3 regions of the Kitasatospora sp. NPDC058218 genome follow, and region 3 is predicted to be linked to each of the others. Evidence: riboswitches for the same ligand, from Rfam matches in the RefSeq annotation. Region 3 holds a riboswitch; each other region holds the start of a gene.
The links. Region 3 has a riboswitch for cobalamin ahead of ACFVYI_RS05200 (prenyltransferase/squalene oxidase repeat-containing protein). Riboswitches for the same ligand answer to the same signal wherever they lie in the genome.
Positions count from the first base shown of each region.

Region 1: another riboswitch for cobalamin. It lies ahead of ACFVYI_RS17875 (ribonucleoside-diphosphate reductase subunit alpha); the one in region 3 lies ahead of ACFVYI_RS05200 (prenyltransferase/squalene oxidase repeat-containing protein).
Region 2: another riboswitch for cobalamin. It lies ahead of ACFVYI_RS08390 (CoA-acylating methylmalonate-semialdehyde dehydrogenase); the one in region 3 lies ahead of ACFVYI_RS05200 (prenyltransferase/squalene oxidase repeat-containing protein).

Region 1 covers NZ_JBHVWC010000025.1:55,908-60,389, forward strand. Annotated here, with positions in the region: gene ACFVYI_RS17865 (glycoside hydrolase family 26 protein) at 1-230, opposite strand, end outside; gene ACFVYI_RS17870 (hypothetical protein) at 393-1,745, opposite strand; cobalamin riboswitch at 2,115-2,256, shown strand; gene ACFVYI_RS17875 (ribonucleoside-diphosphate reductase subunit alpha) at 2,443-4,482, shown strand, end outside.
Region 2 covers NZ_JBHVWC010000010.1:4,682-9,163, reverse strand. Annotated here, with positions in the region: gene ACFVYI_RS08395 (acyl-CoA dehydrogenase family protein) at 1-648, opposite strand, end outside; gene ACFVYI_RS08390 (CoA-acylating methylmalonate-semialdehyde dehydrogenase) at 656-2,155, opposite strand; cobalamin riboswitch at 2,376-2,547, opposite strand; gene ACFVYI_RS08385 (hypothetical protein) at 2,805-4,482, shown strand, end outside.
Region 3 covers NZ_JBHVWC010000006.1:39,734-44,215, reverse strand. Annotated here, with positions in the region: gene ACFVYI_RS05215 (M56 family metallopeptidase) at 1-66, shown strand, start outside; gene ACFVYI_RS05210 (MarR family winged helix-turn-helix transcriptional regulator) at 329-934, shown strand; gene cobF (precorrin-6A synthase (deacetylating)) at 1,037-1,795, opposite strand; cobalamin riboswitch at 2,099-2,238, shown strand; gene ACFVYI_RS05200 (prenyltransferase/squalene oxidase repeat-containing protein) at 2,335-3,420, shown strand; gene ACFVYI_RS05195 (flagellar hook-length control protein FliK) at 3,449-3,928, shown strand; gene ACFVYI_RS05190 (3-hydroxybutyryl-CoA dehydrogenase) at 4,047-4,482, opposite strand, start outside.

The DNA.
Region 1 (4,482 bases), on a different contig from region 3:
GCGTTCGGCGAGGCCTCGGGGTCGCGGGCCAGCAGCTCGCGGCCGACCTCCGGCGGCAGGGTGCGCCCGGCGCCGTTCAGCGTGAGCACGCTGCGGGCGGGCGCGTCGTCCCGGTGGTCGCCGTCGGCCCGGCCGTCCCGGCCGGCCAGCACCACCGCGCCGGCGGCGAGCACCGCACCGGCCGCGGCCAGCACGGCCGGCTTGGCGCGCAGCGCACGGGGCAGGGCCACGGACACTCCTCCGGATGCTCACCGGCACCGGCCTGCACCGTCACAACCGGAACACGTGTACGACTGACAGGCGGTGAGCCTGCCACATTCCCCGGCGTCCGGGCGAGCGGACGCGCCCCGGCCGTGGGCCGGGGCGCGTCTCCTGCCGGTCCGGCCGGGGCGTCAGCCCGCCGGGGTGGCGGCCGGTGCGCCGCCCGCCGCCTTGGTGCGCTGGAGCAACTGGCTCTTCACGTGCTCGTCGAAGCCCACGGCCGCCGCCGTGGCGGCGGCGTCCGCGGTGTTGCCGCCCTTGGCCGAGCCCTCGACGGTGAAGAAGCCGTACCGGCCCAGGGTGCCCTTGGTGTTGGTGCAGCCCGGAGTGGTGCAGAACGCCGGGGAGCCGGGGGCGGCGGCGCCCTTGAGGTGACCGACGTAGTTCTTCACCGCGGCCTCGGCCTGCTGCTTGTGGTCGAAGACCGCGACGCCGACCGTCACCGCGCTGTCGCCGGAGACGTAGGTGGCCCGGAGCACCTGGCGGCAGCCCTGGTCACCGAGGATCTTGCCGAGGCCGCCGACCGTGGAGTTGCCGTCCCAGCAGGGCGAGTCGAGCGAGACCACGGTGCGGTTCCAGGTGGCGCCGTTGACCGTCACGGTGAGCGCCGAGAAGAGCGCCGCCGCGTCCTGCGGCGCCGGGTCGGTGGTGGCCTCCCAGAGCGGCTTCGACGGGTCCTCGGGCGTGGCGCTCGCGGTGGCCGTCGGGGACGCCTTGCCGGAGGCCGTGGGCGCCGGCGGCGGCTGGGTGGCCGCCGTGCCGCTGGGCGTGGGCTCGGCGACCGGCTTCTCGCCGTCGCCCTTGTTCATGAACAGCAGGCCGCCGGCGACCAGGCCGCCGACCACCAGGAGGGCGACGGCCGCGCCGATGATCCGGGTCCGACCCTTGCGCTTGGCCTCCGCCTCGTTGCGGTCCGCGAGAGCGGCCCAGTCCGGCTCGGCGTGCTGCGCCGGGGGCTGGGGCTGCGGGGGCTGCGGCTGCTGCCACTGGTGCTGCGGCGGCTGAGGCTGCGGCTGGACGGGCTGCGGGTGCACCGGGGGCTGCGGCTGGACCGGCGGGTGCTGGTGGTGGACCGGCCGCGGCGCCGGCGGCTGGACGTGCGCCGGTGGCTGGGGCACGGGCGGCTGGGGCTGCGGCGGCTGAGGCTGCGGCACCGGCGGCTGGGGCACCGTGGGCACCGGCGGAACGGCCGGCTGCGGCGCCGGCACCGGCGGCCCGTACGAGGCCGGCGGCGGGCCGAACCCGCCCGGGGCCGGCGGCACCGGCTGCGGCGCGCCGGGGTACGGCGCGGGAGCCGGCGGCACCGGCGCGGGCGGGGGCACGACAGGGCCACCGACGGGCGGCGGGCCCTGCGGTGCCTGTCCGGGTGTGCCCGGCTGCTGCTGGTTCTGTGCGCCCCCCGGCCCGGCGGGAGGGGGCGGCTGCTGCCCCGGCGAGGCGGGCCGGTCGGCCCACTCCCCGGGCGTGCCCGTTCCGTCGCTCATGCGCCCACCTCACTGCGCTCGGCGGTCGCTCCGCGAATCCCGCTGATGTTGATGATTCGCTCGCTCCGCTCGCTCATGAGCCGAGATCGTAGGGCATGCCCCTGACGGAGGGTCCGCCCGGTGACCATTCCGTTTCCGAATCCGAACACCCGGCGGGCTCCCGGGCGCCCCGCGACGGCCGTCACAGCCCGCCGCCGACGCCCGCGAAAGCCCCGACACGGCCCCGGAACAGCCTCCCCGGACAGCCCGCCGCCGGCACCCGCGAAAGCCCCGACACGGCCCCGGAACAGCCCGGGAACGGCCCCTTGCCGGTGCCACCGGCCATCACGCCGACACGCGATGCCGCACAACATGTGGGGTCGCATCGAGCAGACACCACTAGATGTATGCTCGACCCTGCTGTCGACGCAGGGGAACCCGGTGCGAGTCCGGGACTGCCCCGCAGCGGTGTGCGGGCGGCTCCGACCAGAGCCCGCGAGTCCGAGTACCTGCCGACGGCGTGCTGCCTGGCCTCCCCGCAGAGGCCTTTCGCACCAGTAGTACTTCCGGGCCTCGCGGGCGGGCCGGGGATGCCACCGTCGCGCGACGCCGTCCGGCCGTCGCGCCGTGCTCCCCTGCCCCGAACGGCCCGGCCCCGAGCCACCGACGCCGATCGCCGCCAGGAGAGAGCGCCTTGACCACCGCTGCCTCAGTCACCCTGCCCGCCCAGGGTTCCAGCTCCGCCCCCGTCGACCCGACGGTGTCCGACCCCGGTGGCGCGCTGCTCCGGCTGCTGACCGACCGCAGCGCCGACCTCCCCCAGGTGGACCCCGGCCATGTCGCCGCCGCCGCGCTGCGCGGCCGCCACGCCGGCTCGGACTTCGCCGAGCTGCGCGGGCTGGCCGTGGACGCCGCAGCGTCGATGATCGCCGAGGACCCGCAGTACTCGAAGCTGGCCGCGCGCCTGCTGGCGCTGGAGATCGTCGACGAGGCGAACAGCCAGGGCTCGGTCACCTTCTCGGACTCGATCGCGGTCGGGCACGCCGAGGGCCTGATCGGCGACACCACCGCCGACTTCGTCGGCAAGCACGCCGTCGCCCTGAACGCGCTGATCGACCCCGAGGGCGACGACCGCTTCGAGTACTTCGGCCTGCGCACCGTGCAGTCCCGCTACCTGCTGCGCCACCCGATCACCCGCAAGGTCGTCGAGACCCCGCAGCAGTTCCTGCTCCGTGTCGCCTGCGGCCTGGCGGTCGGCGACAACGAGCAGTCGGTGCGCGAGGTCTCCGAGCTGTACGGCCTGATGAGCCGGCTGGAGTACCTGACCTCCTCGCCGACCCTCTTCAACTCCGGGACGAAGCACCCGCAGATGTCGAGCTGCTACCTGCTCGACTCGCCGCTGGACAACCTGGACTCGATCTACTCCCGGTACGCCCAGATCGCCCGCCTCTCCAAGCACGCCGGCGGCATCGGCCTGTCCTACTCGCGGATCCGCTCGCGCGGCAGCCTGATCCGGGGCACCAACGGCAAGTCCAACGGCATCGTCCCGTTCCTGCGCACCCTCGACTCCTCGGTCGCCGCGGTCAACCAGGGCGGCCGCCGCAAGGGCGCGGCCTGCGTCTACCTGGAGACCTGGCACGCGGACATCGAGGAGTTCCTGGAGCTGCGCGACAACACCGGTGAGGAGGCGCGCCGCACCCACAACCTGAACCTGGCGCACTGGATCCCGGACGAGTTCATGCGCCGGGTCAACGCCAACGCCGACTGGTCGCTGTTCTCCCCCGCCGACGTGCCCGAGCTGGTCGACCTCTGGGGCGCCGACTTCGACGAGGCGTACCTGAAGGCCGAGCAGGCCGGCAAGGCCGTCCGCACCATCCCCGCGCAGACCCTGTACGCCCGGATGATGCGCACCCTGGCGCAGACCGGCAACGGCTGGATGACCTTCAAGGACGCCTCCAACCGCGCCGCCAACCAGACCGCGCTGCCCGGCCGCACGGTGCACAGCTCCAACCTCTGCACCGAGATCCTGGAGGTCACGGACGACTCCGAGACCGCCGTCTGCAACCTCGGCTCGGTCAACCTCGGCGCTCACGTCGCCCCCGGTGCCACCGCCGCCGACCTGCTGAACGCGATGGACTGGGACCGCCTGGACGCCACCGTCCGCACCGCCGTCACCTTCCTCGACCGCGTGGTGGACATCAACTTCTACCCGACCCCCGAGGCCGGTGCCTCCAACTCCCGCTGGCGCCCGGTCGGCCTCGGCGTGATGGGCCTGCAGGACGTCTTCTTCCAGCTCCGCCTGGACTTCGACTCCGCCGAGGCGAAGACCCTCTCCACCCTCATCGCCGAGCGCATCATGCTCACCGCGTACGAGCGCTCCGCCGACCTGGCCGAGCAGTTGGGCCGCCACGAGGCCTACGGCGAGACCCGCGCCGCCCGCGGCGAGCTGCACATCGACCACTTCGGCTCGGCCGCCCCGCAGTGGGCCGGCCGCTGGGAGGCGCTGCGCGCCCGGATCGCCGGGACCGGTCTGCGCAACTCGCTGCTGCTCGCCATCGCTCCCACCGCCACGATCGCCTCGATCGCCGGTGTCTACGAGTGCATCGAGCCGCAGGTCTCCAACCTGTTCAAGCGCGAGACCCTCTCCGGCGAGTTCCTCCAGGTCAACCCGTACCTGGTGCGCGAGCTGAAGGAGCTCGGCGTCTGGGACCAGGTGACCCGGGACGCGCTGCGCGACGCCAACGGCTCCGTCCAGGAC
Region 2 (4,482 bases), on a different contig from region 3:
CAGCCGGACGCCGTCCAGGACGACCTGGCGGGTGGGCTGGGCGTTCCAGCCCATCTTGCGCTCGTTCGGGCCGAAGGAGAGCCCGGGGTCGTCCCGTTCGACGACGAACGCGGAGATCCCGCGCGGCCCCTCGCCCCCGGTCCGGGCCATCACCACGTACAGCCGGGAGGCGCCGGCGCCGGAGATGAACTGCTTGACGCCGTCCAGCACCCAGCCGTCGCCGTCACGGACGGCGCGGGTGGCGAGGGCGGCGGCGTCCGAGCCCGCCCCGGGCTCGGTCAGGCAGTAGCTGGCCGGGCTCTCCATCGCGCACAGCCCGGGCAGCCAGCGGGAGCGCTGGGCGGGCGTGCCGTAGCGGTCGACCATCCAGGCGACCATGTTGTGGATGGAGAGGTAGGCCGCGATCGAGGGGCAGCCGGTGGCGAGCGCTTCGAAGACCAGCACGCCGTCCTCCCGGGTGAGCCCCGAACCGCCCGCGCCCTCGCGGACGTAGACGCCGCCGAGTCCGATCCCGGCCGCCTTGCGCAGCACGTCCAGCGGGAAGTGCTTGTCCCGGTCCCACTCGACCGCGTACGGCGCCAGGTGCTCGCGCGCGAAGTCCCGGGTGGTCCCGGCGATGGCCTGCTGGTCCTCCGTCAGGGTGTGCACGGCGGCCTCAGCCCATCGTCGGGATGGTGAAGCTCGCGCCCTCCTTGACCCCGGAGGGCCAGCGCGAGGTGACGGTCTTGGTCCTGGTGTAGAAGCGGACCGAGTCCGGACCGTGCTGGTTGAGGTCGCCGAAGCCGGAGCGCTTCCAGCCGCCGAAGGTGTGGTACGCGACGGGGACCGGGATCGGCACGTTGACGCCGATCATGCCGGTGTTCACCCGGCGGGTGAAGTCCCGGGCGGTGTCGCCGTCCCGGGTGAAGATCGCCACGCCGTTGCCGAACTCGTGCTCGCTCGGCAGCCGCAGCGCCTCCTCGTAGTCCGCCGCGCGGACCACGCACAGGACCGGCCCGAAGATCTCCTCCCGGTAGATCCGCATCCCGGGGGTGACGCGGTCGAACAGCGTGGCCCCCAGGAAGTAGCCGTCCTCGTACCCCGGCACGGTCAGGCCGCGGCCGTCGACGACCAGTTCGGCGCCCTCCTCGACGCCCAGGTCCAGGAAGCCGCGGACCCGGTCCAGGGCGTCCTGGCTGACGAGCGGCCCGAACTCGGCCTCGGGGTCGTGCGAGGCACCGACCTTCAGTGCGGCGATCCGCTCGGTGAGCTTGGCGACCAGCGCGTCGGCGGTCTCCTCCCCCACCGGCACCGCGACGGAGATGGCCATGCACCGCTCGCCGGCGGAGCCGTACCCGGCGCCGATCAGCGCGTCGGCGGCCTGGTCGAGGTCGGCGTCCGGCATCACGATCATGTGGTTCTTGGCGCCGCCGAAGCACTGCGCGCGCTTGCCCCGCGCGGCCGCCGTGGCGTAGACGTACTCGGCGATCGGCGTCGACCCGACGAACCCCAGCGCCTGCACGCGCGGATCGTCGAGCAGCGTGTCCACCGCCTCCTTGCCGCCGTTGACGACGTTCAGCACCCCCGGCGGCAGGCCCGCCTCGACGAACAGCTCGGCGAGGCGCAGCGGCACCGACGGGTCGCGCTCGGAGGGCTTGAGCACGAAGGCGTTTCCGCAGGCGATGGCGGGCGCCGCCTTCCACAGCGGGATCATCGCGGGGAAGTTGAACGGGGTGATGCCCGCGACCACGCCGAGCGGCTGGCGCAGCGAGTACACGTCGATGCCGGTGCCGGCGCTGTCGGTGAAGTCGCCCTTGAGCAGGTGCGGGATGCCGGCGGCGAACTCGACCACCTCCAGCCCGCGTTGGAGGTCGCCGTGGGCATCGGCGACGGTCTTGCCGTGTTCGGCGGAGAGCAGCCGGGCGAGCGGCTCGCGCTCGGCCTCGACCAGCTGGAGGAAGCGCAGCAGCACCCGGGCCCGCCGCTGCGGGTTCCAGGCGGCCCACTCGACCTGGGCCTGTTCGGCGTCGGCGACGGCCGCCTCGGTCTCGGCCCGGCTCGCGAGCGGGACGCGCGCCTGGACCGTACCGGTGTTGGGGTCGTACACGTCGCCGAACACCCCGGAGGTGCCGACGACGTGCTTTCCGCCGATGTAGTGGGTGAGTTCACGGATCATCACAAGCCTGCTCTCGTCAGGACGTCAGGTGGATCCGAGGGAACTGGGGCACGGCAGGGACGCCGTGGGCCCGGTGCGAGCTTGGCTCGGCGCGGGCGCACACGGGTACTGCCGGGCGCGGCACACCGTCAGGGTGACGGGCACACCGCGGCCGTCGCAGGATCACCAGGGTCGGGAAGAACGCAGACCGGTGCCATGCGTGTTTGCTCCATCCTCGTGGACAACACGGAACACCCGCAGTCGGTATCCTGACTCCCGGATCACCGCGCGCCGCCCGGCCTTCCCGGCTGGCTGCCAGTGGCTGGTACTGCGGCGACGCACTCCCCGGTCACAGTGGCGGGACCGTGCCGGATTCACACCGGCTTCCCTGCACTGCGGGCCTTGTTCACGACCATATAGTCGGACGTCCTAGTAAGTCCAGGGTGCCACCCCTGATCGCCGTGATGCGATGATCAACTCCCTTGACCAGGGTCAAGTTTGACGCAACATCACGTATTGGTTTGGTAACGACGAAAGCGTATGGCGCCGGACCGTCCCGGGCAGGTACATGCTGTGGGCATGCATGCGCGAGGCCTCCGCGGCACCCTGCCGACGCGTCCCCGCCGGCACACGGGGACGTTGTTGTCGCACGAGAGCCGCCGATGATCAGATGAGCACATTCGACATGTGGACCTGTTCCGTCTGCGGCACGGCCTGCTCGCCGTCCACCGCCCGCTGCCCCGGCTGCGGAGCCGGCCCGGGTGCCACCGGCCCGGGCCCGGTGGCACCGCCCGGACCGATCCTGCCGGGGCCCGCGAAGACGGCACCGCCGATGGCACCCACGTTCGCGCCGATGCCCCCGGCCACCGGCGCGGTCGCGACGCCCGCCACATCGAGCAGTTGGACGACGACGCCCCACCCCGGGCCGCACCAGCCGGCCGCACCCCTGGCGACGGACGCCACCCGCTACCTGTGCGCGGCCGTTCAACTGGAGGGCGACCTGGCCGGCCGGGCCATCGAGTCCGTCCTCAAGGAGCCGCACCGCGCCGTCGCCTCCTCACCCGGTGTCGACCTGGTCTGCGTCCTGCGCTACGCCCTCGCCGCACGCGCCCGCCAGACCACCGCCCAGGTGCTGCTCGCCCTGACCGCGGTCGCCCTGGTGGCCGCCTTCGCCTACCAGCCCCTCTCCGACCCCGCGACCTCCGTCATCCCGCTCCCGCTGCCGCCCCTCGCCCTCCCGCTGCTCGCCGTGGCCTGGGGCGTCGTGCTGGTCGAACGGCTGATCACGTTCTACGGCGTCCTGCGGCCCAAGTTGCGCCGGGGCGCCTTCGACCCCGCCCAGGCACCGCGCGCCCGGCCGCAGGACGAGACACTGCTGAGCCGGCTGGCGGCGGAGGACCAGCGGGGGAACGTCTCGGTCTTCGCCGGCTACGAGCCGTTCCTCGGCTACGGGAGGCAGCTCAACAGCTGGAACTTCACCGTCGCCGTGGACCGGCCCGGAGAGCCGTTCGACCACGTGGTCCCGTTCACCCTCAAGACGCTGGACACCGAGGTCATGACGGCGGTCACCGGCCTCGGGCTGCCCGGCGTCGAGGTCTCCGAACGCGTCTTCGTCAACGGCGCGGACCTGGCGCAGGACCTGGACCAGGCCCTGCGCCCGCTCCTCCTCCCCCGGCCCGAGGGCAGGCCGCAGATCGCCCTGGACCCGGCCGTGCTCGACCGCCTGCGCGCGGACGGCTCCGGTCGGGCCCGGCCGTACCTGGTGACCACGGTCGCGGGCTGGAACAGCGAGCTGGTGGCCACCACCACGGTCCGCTTCTCGCTGAGCCCCGCGCGGGACCAGCTGTTCGTCGAGGGCGCCACCTCGCTGCTCCCCCCGCTCCACCGCCGCTACCACCAGGTCGACCACCTGCTCGACCGCCCCACCTGGTGGCAGCTGCTCGCCCTGCTGCGCTCCTCGGCCGGCGCCGTGCCGCTGCGGCTGCCGGCCGCCCCCTTCAAGCTGCTCGCCCTGGTGACCGGCCAGTTGGCCGACCGCCGCAAGGAACGCGACCAGTTGCGGCAGATCGCCCTCGGCGCCTTCAACTACGGCGCGGCGCTGAGCCTGCGGGAGACGGCGAGCGACCCGCAGTTCCACCGGTACTTCCAGCAGATCGACAGCCAGATGTACTCCAAGATCGTCGAACGTCGCGTCCTGGACACCCTCACCGACTTCCTGGCGGACCACCAGGTGGACGTCTCCGAGCTCCGGGAACGCCAGAGCGTGATCTACAACGGCGGCGTGTTCACGTCCGGCAACGCCACCGTCAACTTCGTCAACTCCGCGGTGGCCGCCGGAGCCGCCAGCA
Region 3 (4,482 bases):
CTGGGGCTGGCGTACGGGCTGCACGAGTACGTGGAGTACGCCGCGGAGGCCGTGCGGGGACGCTGACGGGCGCGGCGCGGCTCGGCGCCGCACGGCACGGCGCGGGCTCCGGTGGGGGCTCGACGGACGACATCGATGTAGACCGATCGCCCCGGCGCCGCTATGGTTAGCCTCGGTTCACCTTGGAGTGCGGTGCCGTGCCCGACGCGGCGTGCGGGCAGGTCCTGCGGTCCTCCTGTGACCGGCGTTCGGCAGCGTGGCATGGCGTCGGTGGTTCCCGTGACCCCCGCCGGAGGTGGTGCGGCCCTCCCCAGCGATTGGATGCGACGTGTACGACAGGAGAAAGGGGTCGTCGAGCCCCTTCGAGCAGACCGTCCACCTCCTGTCGGAGGCCGGCCGGGCGGCCGACTCCCTGCTCGCGGAGCGCCTGGAGTTCCGTGGGATGAGCCAGGCCCACCTTTCCGTCCTCTCCATGCTGGCCCGGCTGGGGCCGCATGCCCGCCCCGATCTTCTCGCCCAGGTCCCGGGCGCTGCCGCCGAAACCGCGCGTTCGCTCGACGAACTCCTGTCGGCGGGCCTGGTGCAGTCCCTGTTCGTCCAGGTCGGCGGCCGCCACGAGGTGCTGACGCTCACCTCCGCCGGGCAGGTCGCGCTGGAGATCCTGCACAGCGACGCGTCGGCGGTGCAGGACGGCCTGCTGGCGTCCCTGACGCGGGGGGAGCGCACCCAGCTGAACTCCCTGCTGCGGCGGGTGTGCGCGACCGCGTCCCGTGGTGACGCGGCGCGCCCGGCTCCCCGCCCGGCTTCCGACTGGGTCCTGAACCGCGAGCGCCGCAGGGACTGGGCCGTCGAGCGCGAGGATGTCACGGTCGGGGACGAGGACGGCGACGTCGGCGACGCCGGGGACGTCGGGGGAGCCTCGGCCGGTTCGTAGCCGGCCCGCCCGGGCCGCGAACACGGCCGGATGCACCGGGCCCGACCCGGGCCGGGCGGCCCGTGGTGCGCCCCCGGGCCGGGTGGGGGCGCACCGGGGGCGTCAGCTCTCCGAGCGGCGGAGCAGGTAGGTGTCCATGATCCAGCCCTTGCGTTCGCGGGCCCGCTCGCGCAGTTCGCGGATCCGTGGGGCGGTCTGCGCGAGGGGGCCGGCGGCGAGGATCTCGTCCGGGGTGCCGAGGTAGGCGCCGTAGAAGATCTCCAGGCCCTCGGGGTCGATCTCGGTGAACGCGGCCCGCCCGTCCAGCATCACCACCACGTCGTCCACGCCCTCGGGGAAGCCCTCGGCGAGGCGGCGGCCGGTGGTGATCTGCACCGGGCGGCCGACCCGGGTCAGGGTGGTGCGGTGCCGGGCGGCGAGCGCCGAGACGCTGCTGATGCCCGGGATCACCTCGTACCCGAAGGTGACGACGCCGCGGGCCAGCACCTCGTCGACGACGGCGATGACGCTGTCGTACAGGCTCGGGTCGCCCCAGACCAGGAACGCGCCGGTCTCGTCCGGGCCGAGGTGCTCGGTGACCAGTCGCTCGACCAGGTCGGCCCGGCGGCTGCGCCAGTCGTCCACGGCCGCGCCGTACGCCGGGGTGGTGCGGTCCCGCTCCGCGTCCGGGACCTCGACCACGCGGTGGCCGGGCCGGCCGTGCTCGGTGAGCATCTGTCGGCGCAGCCGGATCAGGTCCTGCCGTTCCTCGTTCTTGTCGAGGATGAAGAAGACGTCGGTGCGGGCGAGTGCCTTGGCCGCCTGCAGGGTGAGGTGGTCGGGATCGCCCGCGCCGATGCCGATGAGGAAGATGTGCTGCATGGCAGTGATTGTGCCGCGCGCCGCCGTGTCCGCGCTCGGGCGGCCGGTACGGCCCGCCGCCCGGGCCCGGTGCGGGCGCCGAGGGGCGGATCACGGTGATGCGGGCGGTCCGGCCGGTGATGCGGCCCGGCCCGAGGACGGGTGTGGCGGCGGGGGTGGCGGCGGGGGCGTCGAGGCCCGTCGGCCGGTGGGCGAGGTCCGGGTTCGGACGGCCGCCCGTGCGGGCCACCGGCGTGTCCGGGGCGTCCGCCACGACCGGGACGCGGGAGTCGTCACGCACGGGCCCTTGACCCGGCCTTTTGGCCGTCGCCATGATGAGCCGTCATGTTCTGACTCCGCCGTCGGGGGAAGTCCGGTCCGAATCCGGCGCTGACCCGCAACGGTAGGCCGCCGACGGCTGTCGGCGGCGAGCCCGAGTACCCGGCGGCGGAGAGGTGTCCACTCCTCCCGTCGTGGTCTGCGGGCCGGAGCTCCGAGGGCTGTCCGGCGTGGTGCCGACGCTCTCCGGGCCCCTGCGTCCAGGCCCGGAAAGGCCTCTCGTGCCCGTGCTCCGCCGCTCCCTCGGCCTGCTCGCGATACCCGCGCTCGCCCTCGCCACCGTGCTCCCCGCGGCCGCCGCCGCCCAGGCCGCCCCGGCCCCGACCGTCGCCGCGCAGGACGCCGGCACCCACCGCCCGGACGCCGCCGCGGCCGGCTGGCTGGCCCGGCAGCTCGTCGACGGGGACCACTTCGAGTCCGTCTTCGACGGCACCGCCTACCCCGACCAGGGGCTGACCATCGACGCCGTGCTGGCCTTCGCCGCCTCCCGCGGCTCCGACCAGGCGGCCGCGCGGGCCACCGCCTGGCTGGCGAAGCCCGAGGTCATCGGCGGCTACCTCGGTGACGGCACGACCGAGGCGTACGCCGGGGCGACGGCCAAGCTGCTGCTCGCCGTCGAGGTCCGCGGCGGGAACCCGGCCGCCTTCGGCGGTGTCGACCTGCCGGCCCGGCTCCGCTCGCTGCAGAGCCCGAGCGGCCGCTTCTCCGACCGGTCGCAGTGGGGGGACTACAGCAACGCGTTCGGGCAGTCGCTGGCCCTGATCGCCCTCCACCGCGCCCCCGGCGGCGCCCCGGCCGCCGCCGTCGACTTCCTGGCCGGCAGCCAGTGCGCGGACGGCGGCTTCCCGGTCTCCTTCGGCCAGGCCACCTGCACCAGCGACCCGGACGCCACCGCGCTCGCCGCCCAGGCCCTGGCCGCCACCGGCCGCGCCGCCAAGGCGAACGCGGGCCTCGGATGGCTGACGGCCCACCAGAACGCCGACGGCGGCTTCGCGGCCGCCGGGGCGACGGCGTCCAACGCCAACACCACCGGCCTCGCCACCCAGGCGCTGTTCTCCGGCGGACGCCTCGTCGCCGGTCTCAAGGGCTGGAGCAGCCTGGTCAAGCTCCAGCAGGGCTGCGCCGCCGCCCCGGACGTGCGCGGGGCGGTCGCCTACGACGCGTCCGGCTTCAACCCGGGCAACGGTGCCCGGGCCACCGCGCAGGCCGTCCTCGGCCTGGCCGGCACGCCGCTGGCCACCCTCTCCGCCGCCGGCGCGCGTCCGGCCGCGCCCACCGCGGCCTGCCCGGCACCGGCCGCGCACTGAACGCCCTGACCCCGAGAGGAACACTCCGATGACCGACACCCTCACCCCGGCCCGACCGGCCCGCCGCACCCTCGGCTCGATCGCCGCCGCCGCGGCCCTCACCGCCGGCCTGCTCGGCGCCTCCGCCGTCCAGGCCCCGCAGGCGCAGGCGGCCGCCTGCAGCGGCACCACCGGCGTCACCGTCGTCGTCGACTTCACCGCCGTCGGCGGCGGCATCCAGACCGGCTGCGCCCCCGGCGACCCGGCCAGCGGGCTCGCCGCGCTGACCGGCGCCGGGTTCTCGTACGCCTTCCACCCGCGGTTCCCCGGCTTCGTCTGCAAGATCAACGCCCTGCCGTCGACCTGCACCAACCCGACCGGCAGCGCCTACTGGTCGTACTGGCACGCCCAGCACGGCGGCCCGTGGTCGTACAGCAACCTGGGCGCGGGCAGCTACGACCCGGCGCCGGGGGAGGTCGAGGGCTGGTCCTTCGGCGCGGGCGCCCAGCCGGGCATCACCGCGCCCTGAGAGCAGTAGCCCTGGGAGCAGGAGCCCTGACAACAGAACCCTGAGAGCAGGCGCCCCGACGCCCGGACGTACACCGGTGCCCCGGTCCTCCGCGACGGAGACCGGGGCACCGGCGTGCTCAGGCCGCCGCCCGGTGCGGGTAGAAGCCGCGGCCCGCCTTGCGGCCGAGCAGGCCGGCCTCGACCATCCGGGCGAGCAGCGGCGGCGGCGCGTACAGCGGCTCCTTGTACTCGTCGTACAGCGACTGCGCGATGGCCTGGACGGTGTCCAGCCCGATCAGGTCGGCGAGTTCGAGCGGGCCCATCGGGTGGGCGCAGCCGTGGACCATGCCGGCGTCGATGTCCCGGGCGGTGGCGTGGCCGGCCTCGGCCATCCGGATCGCGGACAGCAGGTACGGCACGAGCAGGGCGTTGACGACGAAGCCGGCCCGGTCCCGGGAGCGCACCACGTGCTTGCCGAGGACGTCCTCGGCGAAGCCCGCCACCCGGTTGAGGACGGTCGGGTCGGTGTGCAGCGAGGAGACCACCTCGATCAGCGGCATGACCGGCGCGGGG